Aromatoleum aromaticum EbN1: one gene and its partners. Each later gene encodes a partner of the first gene's protein in a complex. Links are inferred from orthologs where the notes say so. Each region holds a gene or a part of one and is shown on either strand. Other genes may lie near its edges.

Evidence for each region.
Region 2: the proteins of holB (region 1) and holA are in contact, whole or in part, in a cryo-EM structure (PDB 8GIZ), measured with the Escherichia coli proteins. The link is inferred for Aromatoleum aromaticum EbN1 from one-to-one orthologs.
Region 3: the proteins of holB (region 1) and dnaX are in contact, whole or in part, in a cryo-EM structure (PDB 8GIZ), measured with the Escherichia coli proteins. The link is inferred for Aromatoleum aromaticum EbN1 from one-to-one orthologs.

What each region holds. Positions count from the first base shown.
Region 1 is NC_006513.1:3,218,450-3,223,782, forward strand. What follows is about bases 1,516-4,515. They hold holB (DNA polymerase III subunit delta'), read left to right. Parts: upstream 1,516-2,484; coding sequence 2,485-3,546; downstream 3,547-4,515. Other genes in these bases: mltG (endolytic transglycosylase MltG), read left to right, coding at 1,516-1,859; tmk (dTMP kinase), read left to right, coding at 1,856-2,488; EBN1_RS15315 (PilZ domain-containing protein), read left to right, coding at 3,543-3,905; EBN1_RS15320 (TatD family hydrolase), read left to right, coding at 3,938-4,515. In the rest of the region: CAF17-like 4Fe-4S cluster assembly/insertion protein YgfZ, read right to left, coding at 1-745; more of mltG, read left to right, coding at 858-1,515; more of EBN1_RS15320, read left to right, coding at 4,516-4,711; EBN1_RS15325 (ankyrin repeat domain-containing protein), read left to right, coding at 4,716-5,333. UniProt on the Escherichia coli protein: Part of the beta sliding clamp loading complex, which hydrolyzes ATP to load the beta clamp onto primed DNA to form the DNA replication pre-initiation complex.
Region 2 is NC_006513.1:2,589,941-2,595,220, reverse strand. What follows is about bases 1,352-4,298. They hold holA (DNA polymerase III subunit delta), read left to right. Parts: upstream 1,352-2,294; coding sequence 2,295-3,302; downstream 3,303-4,298. Other genes in these bases: EBN1_RS12345 (glutamate-5-semialdehyde dehydrogenase), read left to right, coding at 3,396-4,298; EBN1_RS12355 (LPS-assembly lipoprotein LptE), read left to right, coding at 1,789-2,298; leuS (leucine--tRNA ligase), read left to right, coding at 1,352-1,779. Outside these bases: more of leuS, read left to right, coding at 1-1,351; more of EBN1_RS12345, read left to right, coding at 4,299-4,673; EBN1_RS12340 (methylated-DNA--[protein]-cysteine S-methyltransferase), read left to right, coding at 4,842-5,280. UniProt on the Escherichia coli protein: Part of the beta sliding clamp loading complex, which hydrolyzes ATP to load the beta clamp onto primed DNA to form the DNA replication pre-initiation complex.
Region 3 is NC_006513.1:702,544-707,846, reverse strand. Bases 1,226-4,195 are described here. They hold dnaX (DNA polymerase III subunit gamma/tau), read left to right. Parts: upstream 1,226-1,705; coding sequence 1,706-3,685; downstream 3,686-4,195. Other genes in these bases: recR (recombination mediator RecR), read left to right, coding at 4,034-4,195; EBN1_RS03310 (YbaB/EbfC family nucleoid-associated protein), read left to right, coding at 3,710-4,033; EBN1_RS03325 (AMP-binding protein), read left to right, coding at 1,226-1,321. In the rest of the region: more of EBN1_RS03325, read left to right, coding at 1-1,225; more of recR, read left to right, coding at 4,196-4,627; petA (ubiquinol-cytochrome c reductase iron-sulfur subunit), read left to right, coding at 4,817-5,303. UniProt on the Escherichia coli protein: Part of the beta sliding clamp loading complex, which hydrolyzes ATP to load the beta clamp onto primed DNA to form the DNA replication pre-initiation complex.

The DNA of each region.
Region 1 (5,333 bases):
TGACGCCGCCGATGATTTCATAATTGAGCATTTGCGCGACGAATTCTTCCTGCGTCGGAACGGTGATCAGAGGCACGCCGGCGCGGACCATCGCGAGTTGCCACGCCGCAGTGCCGGCCTTCGTGGCGCCCGCCGCGAGCAGTGCGCCAAATGCTTGCGGAGCCTCGCCGACGGGAAGCGCGACGAGGAAGTTGTTGTCGTCGAGGCGAATGCAGCGCGTGTCTCCCGTTACCGTCTGAGTCGGCGCGGCGGCCGGCACCGCGAGGCCGGCGCGCGCAAGCACTTGGCCCGCCTCGCTGCCGCTGACACCCACGAGCGCCGTTTCGGCGCCGTCATCGGCGAGCTTGACCTTGCTGCGCAGCACGTACATCGACAGCTTCTTCAGCAGCGCTGGCAGGAGGTCGGCGGACATCACGAGCGCGTGACCGTCGGCTTCCTTCCACAGCAGGATGCTGGCGAGCATCCTGCCTTTCGGCGAGTTGAAGCTGGTCCACTGCGCGCCCTCGGCCGAGAGGTTCTTGACGTCGTTCGAGAACAGGTTGTGCAGGAACGGCGCGGAGTCTTCACCGCGGCTGCGGATGATCCCGAGATTGACGAGCGGCACGACGACAGTGGCAGCCGGCGTAAGCCCGGCGTCCGGGGCATCGAAGCGGATGCCGGTGCTTTCGATCGTGGCGCCTTCCGCGATGAGAAAATCGGTCCAGGTCGAATGGGTCCAAGTCGTATTCGTACTATTCGTATTCATGTCGTTAAGCCGGAGTCGAAGAATGCGATGAAGTATTATAGGGTCCGTCCGCCGCCAGCGGTCGCCGGCGCATCGCCTCCGACACGCTGAAGTCCAATTATTTCGCTATCGCATGAAGTCGCTGCTCCTCCGATTGTTTCTCGTCGTCGCACTCGGCGCTGCAGCGAGTCTCGCCGCCGCGTGGTGGTATGTCACGCGTCCGCTGCCGCTCGCCCGGCCGGTCGTCGACTTCACGGTGCAGCGCGGGTTTACGATGCGCGAGACGGCTGCGGCGATCGCCGGTGCCGGTGTCGATGTCGATCCGCGCGTGCTGTACTGGGTCGCGCGGCTCACGGGCAAGGCCGACCGCATTCTGGCGGGCAGCTACGAGGTCCACACCGGGGTCACGCCGTGGCTGCTGATCCTCAAGCTGTCTAGCGGTGACGTGTCGCAGGCTCAACTGCGCCTCGTCGAGGGCTGGAATTTCCGCCAGGTACGGGCCGCGCTCGAAGCAAGCCCCGAACTGATACAGGATACCGTGGGCCTGTCGGAGGCGGAGATCCTGCAGCGCATCGGCGCGACGGAGTCCCATCCCGAAGGGCTGTTCTTTCCCGATACCTATCTTTTCGACAAACAGTCGAGCGCGCTGGCGCTGCTCGCCCGCACGTATCGGGCGATGCACGAGCGGCTCGCGCAGGCGTGGGAGACGCGAAACCCCGATCTGCCTCTCGCGTCGCCGTACGAAGCGCTGATCCTCGCCTCGATCGTCGAGAAGGAAACAGGTCGCGCGGAAGATCGCACGCTCATTGCATCGGTGTTCGTGAACCGCCTGCGCAGCGGCATGCGTTTGCAGACCGATCCGACGGTGATCTATGGCCAGGGCAACGCGTTCGACGGGAATCTGCGCAAGCGCGACCTCGAAACCGACCACGCCTACAACACCTATACGCGCACCGGGCTTCCGCCGACCCCGATCGCGATGCCGGGACTCGACGCGCTGCTGGCCGCGGTCAGGCCGCCGACGACCGATTACCTCTATTTCGTCTCTCGCGGTGACGGCACGAGCGAGTTTTCGACGAATCTGAACGACCATAACAAGGCCGTGAGTCAATACCAGCGGAGAACGGGAAGTTGAGCGGATCGCAGGCGCAGGCACGTTTCATCACGTTCGAAGGCATAGACGGGGCGGGCAAGAGCAGCCAGATCGCGGCCGTCGTCGCGCTGCTCGAGGCACGCGGCCTGTGCGTCGAACAGACCCGTGAACCCGGCGGCACGGCGCTCGGCGAGCGCTTGCGCGAGCTGCTCCTGCACGAGCCGATGCATCTCGAGACCGAAGCGCTGCTGATGTTCGCCGCGCGCCGCGAGCATCTCGCCGCGCGCATCCTGCCGGCACTCGCGGCCGGGCGATGGGTCGTGTCGGACCGCTTTTCGGATGCCACCTATGCGTACCAGGTGGGCGGGCGCGGCCTCGACCCGGCGAAGTTCGCAGCGCTCGAAGCGTGGGTGCATCCGGGCTTCCAGCCCGACCTGACGCTCGTCTTCGATCTGCCACCGGAGGTCGCCGCTGCACGGCTCGCAAAAGGCGGCGCAGAACCCGACCGCTTCGAGCGCGAGCAGCGCGATTTCTTCGAGCGGGTGCGCGCCGCGTACCTCGAACGGGCGCGTATGGCGCCCGGGCGGATCCGGATCATCGATGCCGGAGGTACGGCCGAATCGATCCGCGCCGAGGTCGAGGCGATCGTCGAGGAGTGTTGCCTGCGATGATCCACCCGTGGCTGCAGGAAACCTGGCAGCGGCTCGTCGCGCTCGGTGAACGCCTGCCGCACGCGCTGCTGTTCGTCGGGCCGGCGGGACTCGGCAAGCGCGATCTCGCCGACGCGCTGGCGGCGCGGCTGCTGTGTGCGACGCCTCGCCCGGACGGCTGCGCCTGCGACCGGTGCACGACTTGCCAACTGCGCCGCTCGGGCAACCACCCCGATCTCTTCATGATCGTGCCGGCTGCCGACATGGAAGCGGGCAACGGCGACGAGAGCAGGGAAGGCGGGGAACGCGACATCGGGTCGGCAAAGAAGAAGTCCACGCAGATCGTCATCGAGCAGATCCGCGACCTGCAGCAATCGCTGTCGGTGACCGGGCACCAGAGCGGTCGACGCGTCATCGTCGTCGATCCGGCCGAGGCAATGAACCCATATACCGCCAACGCGCTACTGAAGCTGCTCGAAGAGCCTCCCGCCGGGTGCCTGTTCGTGCTCGTGTCCTCGGCTCCGCGCCGCCTGCTGCCGACGATCCGCAGCCGCTGCCAGCAGTGGAGCTTTTCGCAGCCGGCGACGGACGTGGTCGGGCAGTGGCTCGGCACGCAGGAAGCCCCGGCGGCGGACCTCCTCGCCCTGACCGGCGGCATGCCGCTTGCAGCGCAGCGGTTGGCCGGGCAGGGCGCCGGCGCGCTGCTTGCCCGTTTCGTGCGCGACGTGGCGCAGTTGCCCGCAACCGATCCGCTCCAGCTTGCGGGTCAGTGGGAAGCCTGGCTGAAATCGAAGGAAGCGCTCGCAGCCGGTTTCGGTATCGTGCAGCTGGTCGAATGGATGCAGCGCTGGGTCACCGATCTTGCTTCGCTGCGCCTCGGCGGCCGCGTACGGTTCTTTCCCCGCGAGGAAGAGGTGGTGCGCGCGCTGGCGCAGCGCTCCAACGTGGCCGCAGTGCTGAACTGCTACAATGAATTCGCCCGGATTCGCCGGGTCGCACAGCATCCGCTGAATGCCCGACTGATGCTCGAAGACATGCTGTTGCGCTATGCGCGCGCGCTGGCGGAACCCCGATCATGAGCGAAAACAAACCGAGCGCCGCACGTCCGAGCGTGTTGTCGCTGAACATCAACTCGAAGTCCGCGCTGTACGCCGCCTACATGCCATTCCTCGCGAACGGCGGCATCTTCGTGCCGACGCCGCGGCCCCACCAGATCGGCGACGAGGTGTTCATGCTGCTGCAACTGATGGACGACCCGACGAAGCACCCGGTCGCGGGGAGCGTCGTATGGATCACGCCACGTGGCCCCCAGGGCGGCCGCACGCAGGGGATAGGCGTGCATTTCAGTGCCGACGATTCGGGACGCGCGCTGCGCGGGCGCATCGAGCAGATCCTCGCCGGGCACCTCGGTTCCAGTCGCCCGACCCACACCCTTTGATTCCGCCCGGTTTCCACGAGGTTCGTCGATCCATGTTCGTCGATTCCCATTGTCATCTCGATTTTCCCGACCTGGCCGCGCGTGAAGACGCCGTGCTCGCGACGATGGCGGCCAATCGCGTCGGCCACGCGCTGTGCGTGAGCGTGAAGCTCGAAGACTTCCCGCGCGTGCTGGCGCTCGCCGAGCGTCATGCGAATCTCTTCGCCTCGGTCGGCGTGCATCCCGACAACGACGACGTCGAGGAGCCTGACGAGGCGCGACTCGGCACGCTCGCCGATCACCCGAAAGTGGTCGCGATCGGCGAGACAGGCCTCGACTACCACTGGCAGAAGGACGCTCCCGAATGGCAGCGGGCGCGCTTTCGCACCCACATTCGTGCCGCGCGGGCCTGCAGCAAGCCGCTGATCGTCCATACCCGCTCCGCCGCGGCCGATACGCTGCGCCTGATGCGTGAAGAAGATGCGGCGGGGGCTGGCGGTGTCATGCACTGCTTCACGGAGACGCGCGAAGTGGCCGAAGCGGCGCTCGACCTCGGCTTCTACATTTCCTTCTCCGGCATCGTCACGTTCAGGAACGCGACCGAGCTCAAGGCGGTCGCGCAGTACGTTCCGCTCGATCGCCTGCTGATCGAAACCGATGCGCCGTATCTCGCGCCGGTGCCGCACCGTGGCAAGACCAACGAACCCGCCTGGGTAGTGCATGTCGCCGAAGAGATCGCGCGCTTGCGCAACGAGCCGCTGGAGCGCATCGCTGTGGCGACGACCGAGAATTTCTTTCGCCTGTTCCGCCACGCCCGGAGATCCTGATTCCATGAAGCGAACGATCCTTGCCGCGCTGCTTGCCCTCACGCTCGGCAGTGCCCCCGTCCAGGCCAGCAGCTACGACGATTCGCTGGACGCCGCGCGGCTCGGCGACACCCGGCCGCTGGTACAGCTGCTCAACCGCGGGCTCGATCCGAACACCGTCGATGAACAGGGCAATACGCTGCTGATCCTCGCGGCGCGCGAAGGCCACGCGGACACCGTCGCGGCGATTCTCGAATTCCGGCCGAAGCTCGGCCAACGCAACGCGGCGGGCGATTCGGCGTTGATGATGGCGGTGCTCAAGGGCCATGACGGCGTCGTCGATCTGCTCCTCGAAGCGGGCGCTCCGGTCGATCACGACGGCTGGACGCCGCTGATGTACGCGGCTTTCGAAGGCCGTGCCGCGATCCTCGAACGCCTGCTGGCACAAGGGGCGGATGTCAACGCGCTGGCGCCGAACAAGTCGAACGCGCTGATGCTCGCCGCGCGCAACGGTCACATCGACGTCGTACGCCGGCTGCTGCGCACGGACGTCGATCTCGACCAGAAGAACGATGCCGGCTTCACGGTCGACAGCTGGGCGCAGGCCAACGGCAACACCGACATCGCCGAGCTGGTGCGAACC
Region 2 (5,280 bases), 630 kb from region 1 along the record:
CTCGCGGCCTTCATCGAGGAATGCCGGCATGGCGGCGTCGCCGAAGCCGATCTGGCGACGATGGAAAAGAAGGGCATGCCGACAGGCCTGCGCGTCGTGCACCCGCTCACCGGTGAGCACCTGCCGGTATGGATCGCGAACTACGTGCTGATGGGCTATGGCGAAGGCGCGGTGATGGCGGTGCCGGCGCACGACGAGCGGGATTTCGCATTTGCGACGAAGTACCGGCTGCCGATCCGGATGGTCGTGAGATCGACGCGCGACGCGTACACCGACACGGTCGCGCCGTGGCAGGACGCGTATGCCGAGCAGGGCCGGCTGGTCAATTCCGGCAAATACGACGGCCTGCATTTTCACGATGCGATCGAAGCGATCGCTGCCGAGCTCACCGCGAAAGGCCTCGGCGCGAAGCGCACGCAGTACCGCCTGCGCGACTGGGGCATCTCGCGCCAGCGCTACTGGGGCTGTCCGATCCCGATGATCCACTGCGCCGATTGCGGCGACGTGCCGGTGCCGGACGAGCAACTGCCGGTCGTGCTGCCCGAGGACGTCGCCGTGACCGGCCGCGGTTCGCCGCTCGCGAAAATGCCCCGGTTCTACGAATGCGACTGCCCGAAGTGCGGCAAGCCGGCAAAACGCGAAACCGACACGATGGACACGTTCGTCGAATCGTCCTGGTACTTCCTGCGCTACGCCTCGGCGGACAACGGTCAGGCGATGGTCGACGAGCGCGTCAATTACTGGGCGCCGGTCGATCAGTACATCGGCGGCATCGAGCACGCGATCCTGCACCTGCTGTATTCGCGCTTTTTCACGCGCGCGATGCGCGACGAAGGTCTCGTGAATGTATCCGAACCGTTCACGAACCTGCTGACCCAGGGCATGGTCGTCGCCGAAACCTATTATCGCGACGCCGACGGCGGCAAGAAGCAGTGGATCAATCCAGCCGACGTCGAAGTCGAGCGTGACGAGAAAGGCCGCATCGTCGCCGCAAAACTCACTGCCGACGGCGCACCGGTCGTCATTGGCGGCATCGAGAAAATGGCGAAATCGAAAAACAACGGTGTCGACCCGCAAGCCCTCGTCGATCAGTACGGCGCCGACACCGCGCGCCTGTTCATCATCTTCGCCGCGCCGCCGGACCAACAGCTCGAATGGTCGGACTCCGGCGTCGAAGGCGCGTACCGCTTCCTGCGCCGGGTATGGAGCTTCGGGCACGCTTTCGTCAGTGAGTTCCGTCCCCAATTGCCGGCGGATCGCCAGCTCGACGCTGTCCAACTGCCGGAAGCGCTCGCCGCAGTGCGGCGCGAGATCCACGTCTGCCTCAGGCAGGCGAATTACGACTTCGGCAAGCACCAGTTCAACACCGTCGTCTCGGCCGCGATGAAAATCCTCAATGCCCTCGAAAAGGCGCCGCGTGACGTCGCGGCGGCCCACGCGCAGGTAGCGGAGGAAGGGCTCGACATCCTGCTGCGCCTGCTCGCGCCGATCACGCCGCACGTCGCGCATGCGCTGTGGCAGGACTGCGGCTTTACCGGCGACGTGCTGCATGCGAGCTGGCCCGAACCTTCCGAAGACGCGCTCAGGCAGGACGAGATCGACCTCGTGCTGCAAGTCAATGGCAAGCTGCGCGGCAGCCTCCGGGTCGCCGCCGGCGCAAGCAATTCCGCCATTGAAGCGCTCGCTCTCGGTTCGGAAACAGCGCAGAAATTCATGGAAGGCAAGCCGCCGCGCAAAGTCGTCGTCGTGCCCGGCCGCCTCGTCAACATCGTTGTCTGAGCGATGGTGATGAAGTCCGCCCCTACCCGTCGCCGCCTGGTCCTGGGGTTCGGCACACTGGCGGCCGCTGCGCTGCTCGGCGGCTGCGGATTCAAGTTGCGCGGCCCGCAGCCGCTCGCGTTTTCCAGCATTTACCTCGGCGTCAGCAGGCAGTCAGACCTCGGCGCGGCGCTGCATCGCCGCATCGTCGCAAACGGCAACACGACGATCACGGACGACCCGGCAAAAGCCGAGGTCAGGCTCGAAATCCTGCGCGATCAGACCGAGCGCGAGATCCTCACGCTCACCGGAGGAGGCAAGGTGCGCGAGTATCAGCTCCAGCGCCTCATGAGTTTCCGGCTCGTCGGCCGCAACGGCAACGAATGGATTCCCGTGACGACGATTTCCGCGCGGCGCGAATACAACTTCGACGACGCCCAGATCCTCGCCAAGGAACAGGAAGAAGCCCTGCTGTTCCGCGACATGCAGATCGACCTCATCGACCAGTTGATGCGCCGCCTGGCAGCCGCGAAGCCGTGAACCTGCGTCCCGAACAGCTTTCCGCACATCTGGCAAAGCCGCTCGCCCCGCTCTACCTGCTGCACGGCAACGAGCCGCTGCTGGTGCTCGAAGCTGCCGATCTGGTGCGCGCCGCGGCGCGCCGCCAAGGCTTCGACGAACGTGAAACGCTGGTCGTCGGTCAGGGTTTCCGGTGGGAAAGCCTGAGCGCCGCTGCAGGGAATCTGTCGTTGTTCGGCGGCTCGAAGCTGATCGACCTGCGCATTCCCGGCGGGAAACCCGGACGCGACGGCGGCGACGCCCTTCAGCGTTATGCGCGCAGCCTCCCCAGCGGTATCGTGACGCTGATCACGCTGCCCGAAGTCGACTGGGCGACGCGCAAGACTGCGTGGTTCACCGCCTTGTCGCAACTCGGCGTGACGGTCGAACTCAACGCACCGGAACGCGAACGCCTTGGAGAATGGATCGCGGTCCGGCTGGCGCGGCAAAAGCAGACGGCAAGCCCGGAGGCGCTCGCTTTCATCGCCGAACACGTCGAAGGCAATCTGCTCGCCGCGCACCAGGAAATACTCAAGCTCGGCCTGCTCCATGCGGAAGGAAGCCTCAGCCTCGAGGATGTCCAGAATGCGGTGCTGAACGTCGCCCGCTACGACATTGCCAAGCTGCGCGACGCGCTCGTCGAAGGCGATCCCGTGCGGTGCACGCGTCTCCTCGAAGGGCTGCAGGGCGAAGGCGCCGCACCGCCGCTGGTGCTGTGGGCACTCGCGAACGAAATCAGGATGCTGGCCAAGCTGTGCGCCGGAAAAACGGCTGGCCAGCCGCTTGCAACGCTGTTCAAGGCGGAACGAATCTTCGACGAACGGCGCAAGTACGCGCTAAGCAGCGCGCTGGGGCGGGTTCGAACCGGCACGCTTCGCGCAGCATTGCTGCACGCGGCGAAGATCGACCGCATCATCAAGGGGCTCGCTCCAGGCGATGTGTGGGACGAATTCCTGCAGCTGGCTATGCGACTCGCGCGACGCTGACCGGTCCGCTCACCTCCCTGCAGGCGCGCACACTGGCGGGTGCCGGTCGATCGATGCTTTAATCTTCTTTTGCACGGCAACATCGAGAATCCGATGGACATCCACGACTACATGCAGACTCTGGGCCGCCAGGCACGTGCCGCCTCGCGCGTGCTCGCGACCGCTTCGACGGCAGACAAGAACGCCGCACTCGTCGCGATGGCCGCGGCCATTCGGGAACAGACCGGGGAACTGCTCGCGGCGAACGCACGCGACCTCGACGAGGCGCGCGCCGCGGGACTCGAAGCGGCGCTGATCGATCGCCTCACCCTGACCGCCAAGGGCATCGAGGCGATGGCCGAAGGGCTCGAACAGGTCGCAGGACTGCCCGACCCGATCGGCGAGATCACCGATGTCAAGCGTCGCCCATCGGGCATCCAGGTCGGCAAGATGCGCGTGCCGCTCGGTGTCATCGGCATCATCTACGAAGCGCGCCCCAACGTCACCGCCGACGCCGCGGCGCTGTGCCTCAAGTCCGGCAACGCCGCGATCCTGCGTGGCGGCAAGGAGGCGCTGCACTGCAACCAGGCGATCGCGCAGTGCGTCAGGACAGGACTCGCTGCTGCCGGGTTGCCGGAAACTTCGGTGCAGGTCGTCGAGACCACCGACCGTGCCGCGGTCGGCCACCTCATCACGATGCCCGAGTTCGTCGACGTCATCGTTCCCCGCGGCGGCAAAGGCCTGATCGAACGCATTTCGAAGGAAGCGCGGGTGCCGGTCATCAAGCACCTCGACGGCAACTGCCACGTCTATATCGACCGCGATGCCGATGTGGCGAAAGTCGTGCCGATCGTCGAAAACGCCAAGACGCAGCGCTACGGCACCTGCAACACGGCGGAATCACTGCTCGTCGCCCGTGAGGTCGCGCCGCGCCTGCTGCCGGAAATCGGCCGGATGCTCGCGACGAAAGGCGTCGAGATGCGTGGTTGCGAGCAATCGCTGGCAATCCTGCGCGCAGCCGGGATCGCTGCGGACAAGTTGCGCGCCGCGAGCGAGCAGGACTGGTCGGAGGAATATCTCGCGCCCGTCATTGCGGTGAAAGTGGTCGCCGACCTCGACGAGGCCATCGCGCACATCAACACCTACAGCTCAGGGCATACCGAAGCGATCGTCACCGAAAACTACACCAGCGCGATGCGCTTCCTGCGCGAGGTGGACTCGTCCTCGGTGATGGTCAATGCTTCGACGCGCTTCGCCGACGGCTTCGAATACGGCCTCGGGGCGGAAATCGGCATCTCGACGGACAAGATCCACGCCCGCGGCCCGGTGGGACTCGATGGGCTGACGAGCCAGAAATGGATCGTCTTCGGCAACGGAGAAATCCGCGGCTAAAAAGGCCAGCTGCCGCGTCTCGCCTTCAGCGCGCGCGTCCCGAAGGGCTGCCGCCTGCGACCGCTCGGGGAGCACCTCGTCTCGTCGTCACGGGCGAGGATCCCGACAACCGGAAGCCTGCGGCCGCCTCGCGGGTCCTGAATCTCTCTCGACACTGCATCGCGGACCATGAACCTCCCCCCGACCGCTTCATCCGGCGACCCTTTCGCCGCAATCCTGGCCGTGCCGTTCGGCGCGTTCGGCATCCGGGTTGCGGGAAACGTCATTCACGAGCTCGTCTTCCTTCCCCCGGGCACTCGTGCAATACCGCCTGACTGTGCACTCGCCGAGCGCGCGGTGATCCAGATCCATGCGTGGCTGGAAGACCCGGATCGTCCCTTCGACCTGCCCCTGGCGACACGTGGCACGTTGTTTCAGCGGCGAGTATGGGACGCGATCGCGGCAATCCCGCGCGGCGAGACGCGGCAGTACGCACATCTTTCGAAGGCGCTCGCCAGCGCCGCCCGAGCGGTCGGCCAGGCCTGCCGGGCAAACCCGTTTCCCCTCGTGATTCCCTGCCATCGCGTCGTGTCCGCGACCGGCATCGGCGGATTTGCCGGCGCCTCCG
Region 3 (5,303 bases), 2.5 Mb from region 1 along the record:
GCTGACGCCCGAAGATCTGCTCGACCGCCTCGACCGCGGCCAGGTCAGGCACGTCGTCATCGGCAAGGCCCACACTGACAAGTTCGCGGAACTTCCCGGCGACTACACGCGCATCAGCGTCGGCGGCGCGACCGGCGGCTGGCTCTCGCTCGAGGAGGCGTACGCGGCGTCGCCCGAATTCGCGCCGGAAGGCGTCACCCGCGCCACCGATCCGCTGCTGCTGTATTTCACGTCCGGCACGACGTCGAAGCCGAAGCTCGTCGAGCACAGCCATCAGTCCTACCCGGTCGGCCACCTGTCAACAATGTACTGGATCGGCCTGCAGCCCGGCGACCGTCACATGAACATCAGCTCGCCGGGCTGGGCGAAGCACGCGTGGAGCTGCTTCTTCGCGCCGTGGAACGCCGGTGCCTGCGTGTTCCTGTACAACTACAACCGCTTCAACGCGCGCGCGCTGCTCGACGTGTTGGTGAAATACGAGATCACGACGATGTGCGCGCCTCCGACGGTGTGGCGCATGCTGATCCAGCAGGACCTCGCGTCGGTGAAGACGAACCTGCGCGAACTGATCGGCGCCGGCGAGCCGCTCAACCCTGAAGTCATCGACCAGGTGAAAAAGGCGTGGGGCATTACGATCCGCGACGGCTTCGGCCAGACCGAGACGACGTGCCAGATCGGCAACACGCCGGGACAGGTTCTCAAACCCGGTTCGATGGGTCGGCCATTGCCCGGCTACACGATCGCGCTGCTCGACGCCGACGACAAGCCGGCCGAAGAGGGCGAAGTGTCGCTGGTGCTTGCGAAGCGTCCGGTCGGGCTGATGCTCGGCTACGCCGGTGACGCCGAGAAGACCAGCGAGGTCATGCGCAACGGTCACTACCACACCGGGGACGTCGCGAGCATCGACGCCGATGGCTACATCACCTACGTCGGCCGCGCCGACGACGTGTTCAAGGCGTCGGACTACCGCATCAGCCCGTTCGAGCTCGAATCGGTGCTGATCGAGCACCCCGCGGTTGCCGAGGCGGCAGTTGTGCCGAGTCCGGATCCGGTGCGCCTCGCAGTGCCGAAAGCCTACGTGATCCTCGCGCCGGGCTTCGAGGCTGGCAAGGAGCTCGCGAAGGACATCTTCGCTTTCACGCGCGACAAGCTCGCACCGTACAAGCGCATCCGCCGCATCGAGTTCTCCGATCTGCCGAAGACCATCTCGGGCAAGATCAGGCGCATCGAGCTGCGCAGGAGCGAACAGGGCAAGGACGCCTCGACAGTGCGCGGTGCGCTGGAGTTCTTCGAAGAGGACTTCCCGGAGCTGAAGGGCTGATCAACGCCAGGTAACGCCAAAAGGCAAGTGCGGACGGCGGGGCAACCCGCCGTTTTCATGTCCGGAGCCGAGCCGGCGGAGTTTCCTCGAGGAGATCAACCGCCGGGTGCTGCCCGCCGTAAGCTGGTACAATTGCGGCCGTGGCGGGTCTCCCCGCATTGCAGCGCGGTGAACCTGGTCAGGGCCGGAAGGCAGCAGCCACAGCCGTTCCCTGCAAGTGCCGGGGGTCAGGCTCGCCACCCCGAACAATCGCGCGAAGGGCGTCTTCCGATGAAGACGCCCTTCGGCTCATTGGGGCCGGCGGCGCCCGTTTCAGGCCGGGGTGCGCCCTGTCCATGGGGCGGCGGCGCCGCGCGACGAGGGCCGCTCTGCTAGAATCCTGCCATGAGCTATCAGGTTCTCGCCCGCAAGTGGCGCCCGAAGAATTTCGCGACGCTGGTCGGCCAGGAACACGTCGTCCGGGCGCTCAGCCATGCGCTCGCCACCGGTCGGCTGCACCACGCGTGGCTGTTCACGGGCACGCGCGGCGTCGGCAAGACGACCATTTCGCGCATTCTCGCCAAAGCGCTGAACTGCGAGACCGGCGTTACGCCCGAACCCTGCGGCACCTGCGCGGCCTGCCGCGCGATCGACGCGGACCGTTTTCCCGACTACGTCGAGATGGATGCCGCTTCGAACCGCGGCGTCGAGGACATGGCTGCGCTGCTCGACAAGGCGGTGTATGCACCGGTGCAGGGGCGCTACAAGGTCTACATGATCGACGAAGTCCACATGCTGACCGGGCATGCGTTCAACGCGATGCTGAAAACGCTCGAAGAGCCTCCCGAACACGTCAAGTTCATCCTCGCGACGACGGATCCGCAGAAAATCCCGGTGACAGTGCTCTCCCGCTGCCTGCAGTTCAACCTCAAGCAGATGCCGCCGGGGCACATCATCGACCATCTCGGCGGCATTCTCGAGGCCGAGGGCGTGCCCTTCGAAGCGCCCGCACTGCGCCATCTCGCCAAGGCCGCCAACGGCTCGATGCGCGATGCGCTGTCGCTGCTCGACCAGGCGATCGCGCACGGTTCTGGGCGCGTCGAGGAAGAGCAGGTCTCGCACATGCTCGGTACGGTCGGCGACGATCATCTGTACGCGGTGCTCGACGCGCTGGCTGCGGGCGACGTCGCCGGGATGCTCGCCGTGGCCGACCGCATGGAGGCGCGCAGCCTGTCGTTCGACGCGGCGTTGCAGGCGCTCGCCTCGCTGCTGCACCGCATCGCGCTCGTGCAGTTCGCCCCGGCGGCGATCGCCGACGAGGCGGAACGTCAACGTCTCGCGCCGTATGCCGAGGCCTTCGACGCCGAGTTCCTGCAACTCGCCTACCAGATCGCCATCCACGGCCGCGACGAACTGTCGCTGGCGCCGGACGACTATGCGGGCTTCACTATGAGCCTGCTGCGCCTGCACGCATTTCGCCCCGAGCAGCCGGTGGCGCTCGGCAGTCCCGGCGACGCGGCAGGCGGAGGGGGGGCGGGTCGGGCGCGTGTCATCTCCCCGTCGCCACAGCCGGCTGCGAGCCTCACAGCACGGGCGACGGCATCGGGGGCGCCGCGCGACGCGGCGCCGGCAGCAAGATCCCCGGCGGCAAAGGTAATCCCCGCGGAGCATCTGCCACGCGAACGCGCGATTGCCGAAGCCGGGAGGCGTTTGTCGACGCCCGGCAGTGCGGTGGCGGTCGCCGAAAGTCCGATCGAACCATCGAACTCCGTTCCTCCATGGGAAGATCTGCCGCCGGAGGCGTTCGCCGGCGAAACATCGGTGCCGCAACCTGCCTCCTCGGCCGCGCCGGCGCCCGTGCGCCCAAGCGACGCGGAGGTCGAGCGGCCGCCGGCACGAAGCGCGACGGCCCCCGGAAGTGCTGTTCCGCGGCGCGCCGAGCAGCCGGAAGCCACAGTTGCGTCACCGGGCACGACAGGGCTCGACATCGGATCGGCTTTCGCTGCCGGCGAATGGCATGCGATCCTGCGCGTGCTGGGCCTTGGCGGAATGATGCGGGAACTCGCGCAGCACTGCGAATGGATCGGATTTGTCGAAGGTGTGGTGAACCTTCGGTTGTCCGAAACCCATCGCCATTTGCTGGGCATGAATCCGGGACTCCTCGACCGCCTGCAGGACGCGCTTGCGGCGCAGTATGGCGCTCCGCTGCGGCTCAGGATCGAGACCGGCGCGATCGCCGGCGAAACCCCGGCGCAGCGCGACCAGGCAGAAAAACGGGCGCGGCACATCGAGGCCGTGGCGGCGCTCGAGAGCGACCCTTTCGTGCGTGAACTGATCGAACGATTCGACGCGTCCCTCGTGGAAGCGTCGGTAAGACCACTTTGAATTCCTCTTGCGGAGAATCTGGCGATGATGAAAGGCGGAATTGCCGGGCTGATGAAACAGGCCCAGCAGATGCAGGAAAACATGAAGAAGATGCAGGACCAGCTGGCCTCGGTCGAAGTCGAGGGGCAGTCGGGCGCCGGAATGGTCAAGGTGCTGATGACCTGCAAGTACGACGTGCGCCGGGTGACGATCGACGACTCGGTGATGGACGACAAGGAAATGCTCGAGGATCTCCTCGCGGCCGCTGTCAATGACGCAGTGCGCCGCGTGGAAACGACGACGCAGGAGAAAATGGCGGGCTTCACGTCCGGCCTCAACCTGCCGCCCGGGATGAAGCTGCCGTTCTGAATGTCACCTTCGAGTCTCGACGAGCTGATCGACGCGTTGCGCGGCCTGCCCGGAGTCGGGCCGAAGTCCGCGCAGCGCATGGCCTACCATCTTTTGCAGCGCGACCAGCGTGGCGCCGAACGCCTTGCCCGGGCGCTCGGCAATGCGCTCGCGGTGCTGCGTCATTGCGAACGCTGCAACACTTTCACCGAAACCGAGATCTGCCAGCGCTGCGCGAGCCCGCAGCGCGACGCGTCGCTGCTGTGCGTCGTCGAAATGCCGGCCGACCTCGCGGTGATCGAGCAGACCCATGCGTACAACGGCCTGTATTACGTGCTCATGGGCCGTCTGTCGCCGCTCGATGGCATCGGTCCGCGCGAGCTCAAGTTCGACAAGCTGCTCGCCCGCGTCGCCGACAGCACCGTGCAGGAAGTGATTCTCGCGACGAACTTCACGAATGAAGGCGAGGCGACGGCCCACATCGTCGCGGAGCTGCTCGCTGCGCGCGGCATCAGGGTCAGTCGCCTGTCGCGGGGCGTACCGGTGGGCGGCGAACTCGAGCACACCGACACCGGCACGATCGCCCAGGCGCTCGTCGAGAGGCGCCCGCTCTGATTCCCGGCAGCGGCCTGCTGCGGCGCATAAAACGCCGCCTTGCCACCCCGTTCCGGGCCTCGGCGTGCAATGTTAAATACATGATCCGAATACACCTTTGAGCTTTATGCTTTTTATGTTGCGGCCAGTTTGATAGAATCCGGCAGTTTTTTTGTATCCGGAAATGGCTTTCTTTTCAGGAATGATGTCATGAGCGTGGATCAGAAGATGGACAGTGGCCGTCGGCAACTGCTTGTCGCAACCTCGGCGGTCGGTGGCGTTGCAGTGGTCGCGACGGCGGTGCCGTTCGTTGCCAGCTTGACGCCGTCGGATCGAGCCAAGGCGGCAGGCGCCCCGGTCGAAGCGGATATCGGCAAGCTTGCGCCGGGCGAGATGATGACGGTGGAGTGGCGCGGCAAACCGGTGTGGATCCTGCGGCGCACGCCCGAAATGCTCGCGTCGCTGGAAAAGACCGAGCCGCTGGTGAGCGATCCGGCTTCGGAAAAACCGATGCAGCCGGAATACGCGCAGAACAAGCATCGTTCGATCAACCCCGAATACCTCGTCGCGGTCGGCATCTGCACCCACCTGGGCTGTTCGCCGAGCGACAAGTTCAAGGTCGGTGCCGAAAGCGGCGTCGGGCCCGACTGGCCGGGCGGCTTCCTGTGCCCCTGCCACGGCTCCCTGTTCGACCTTG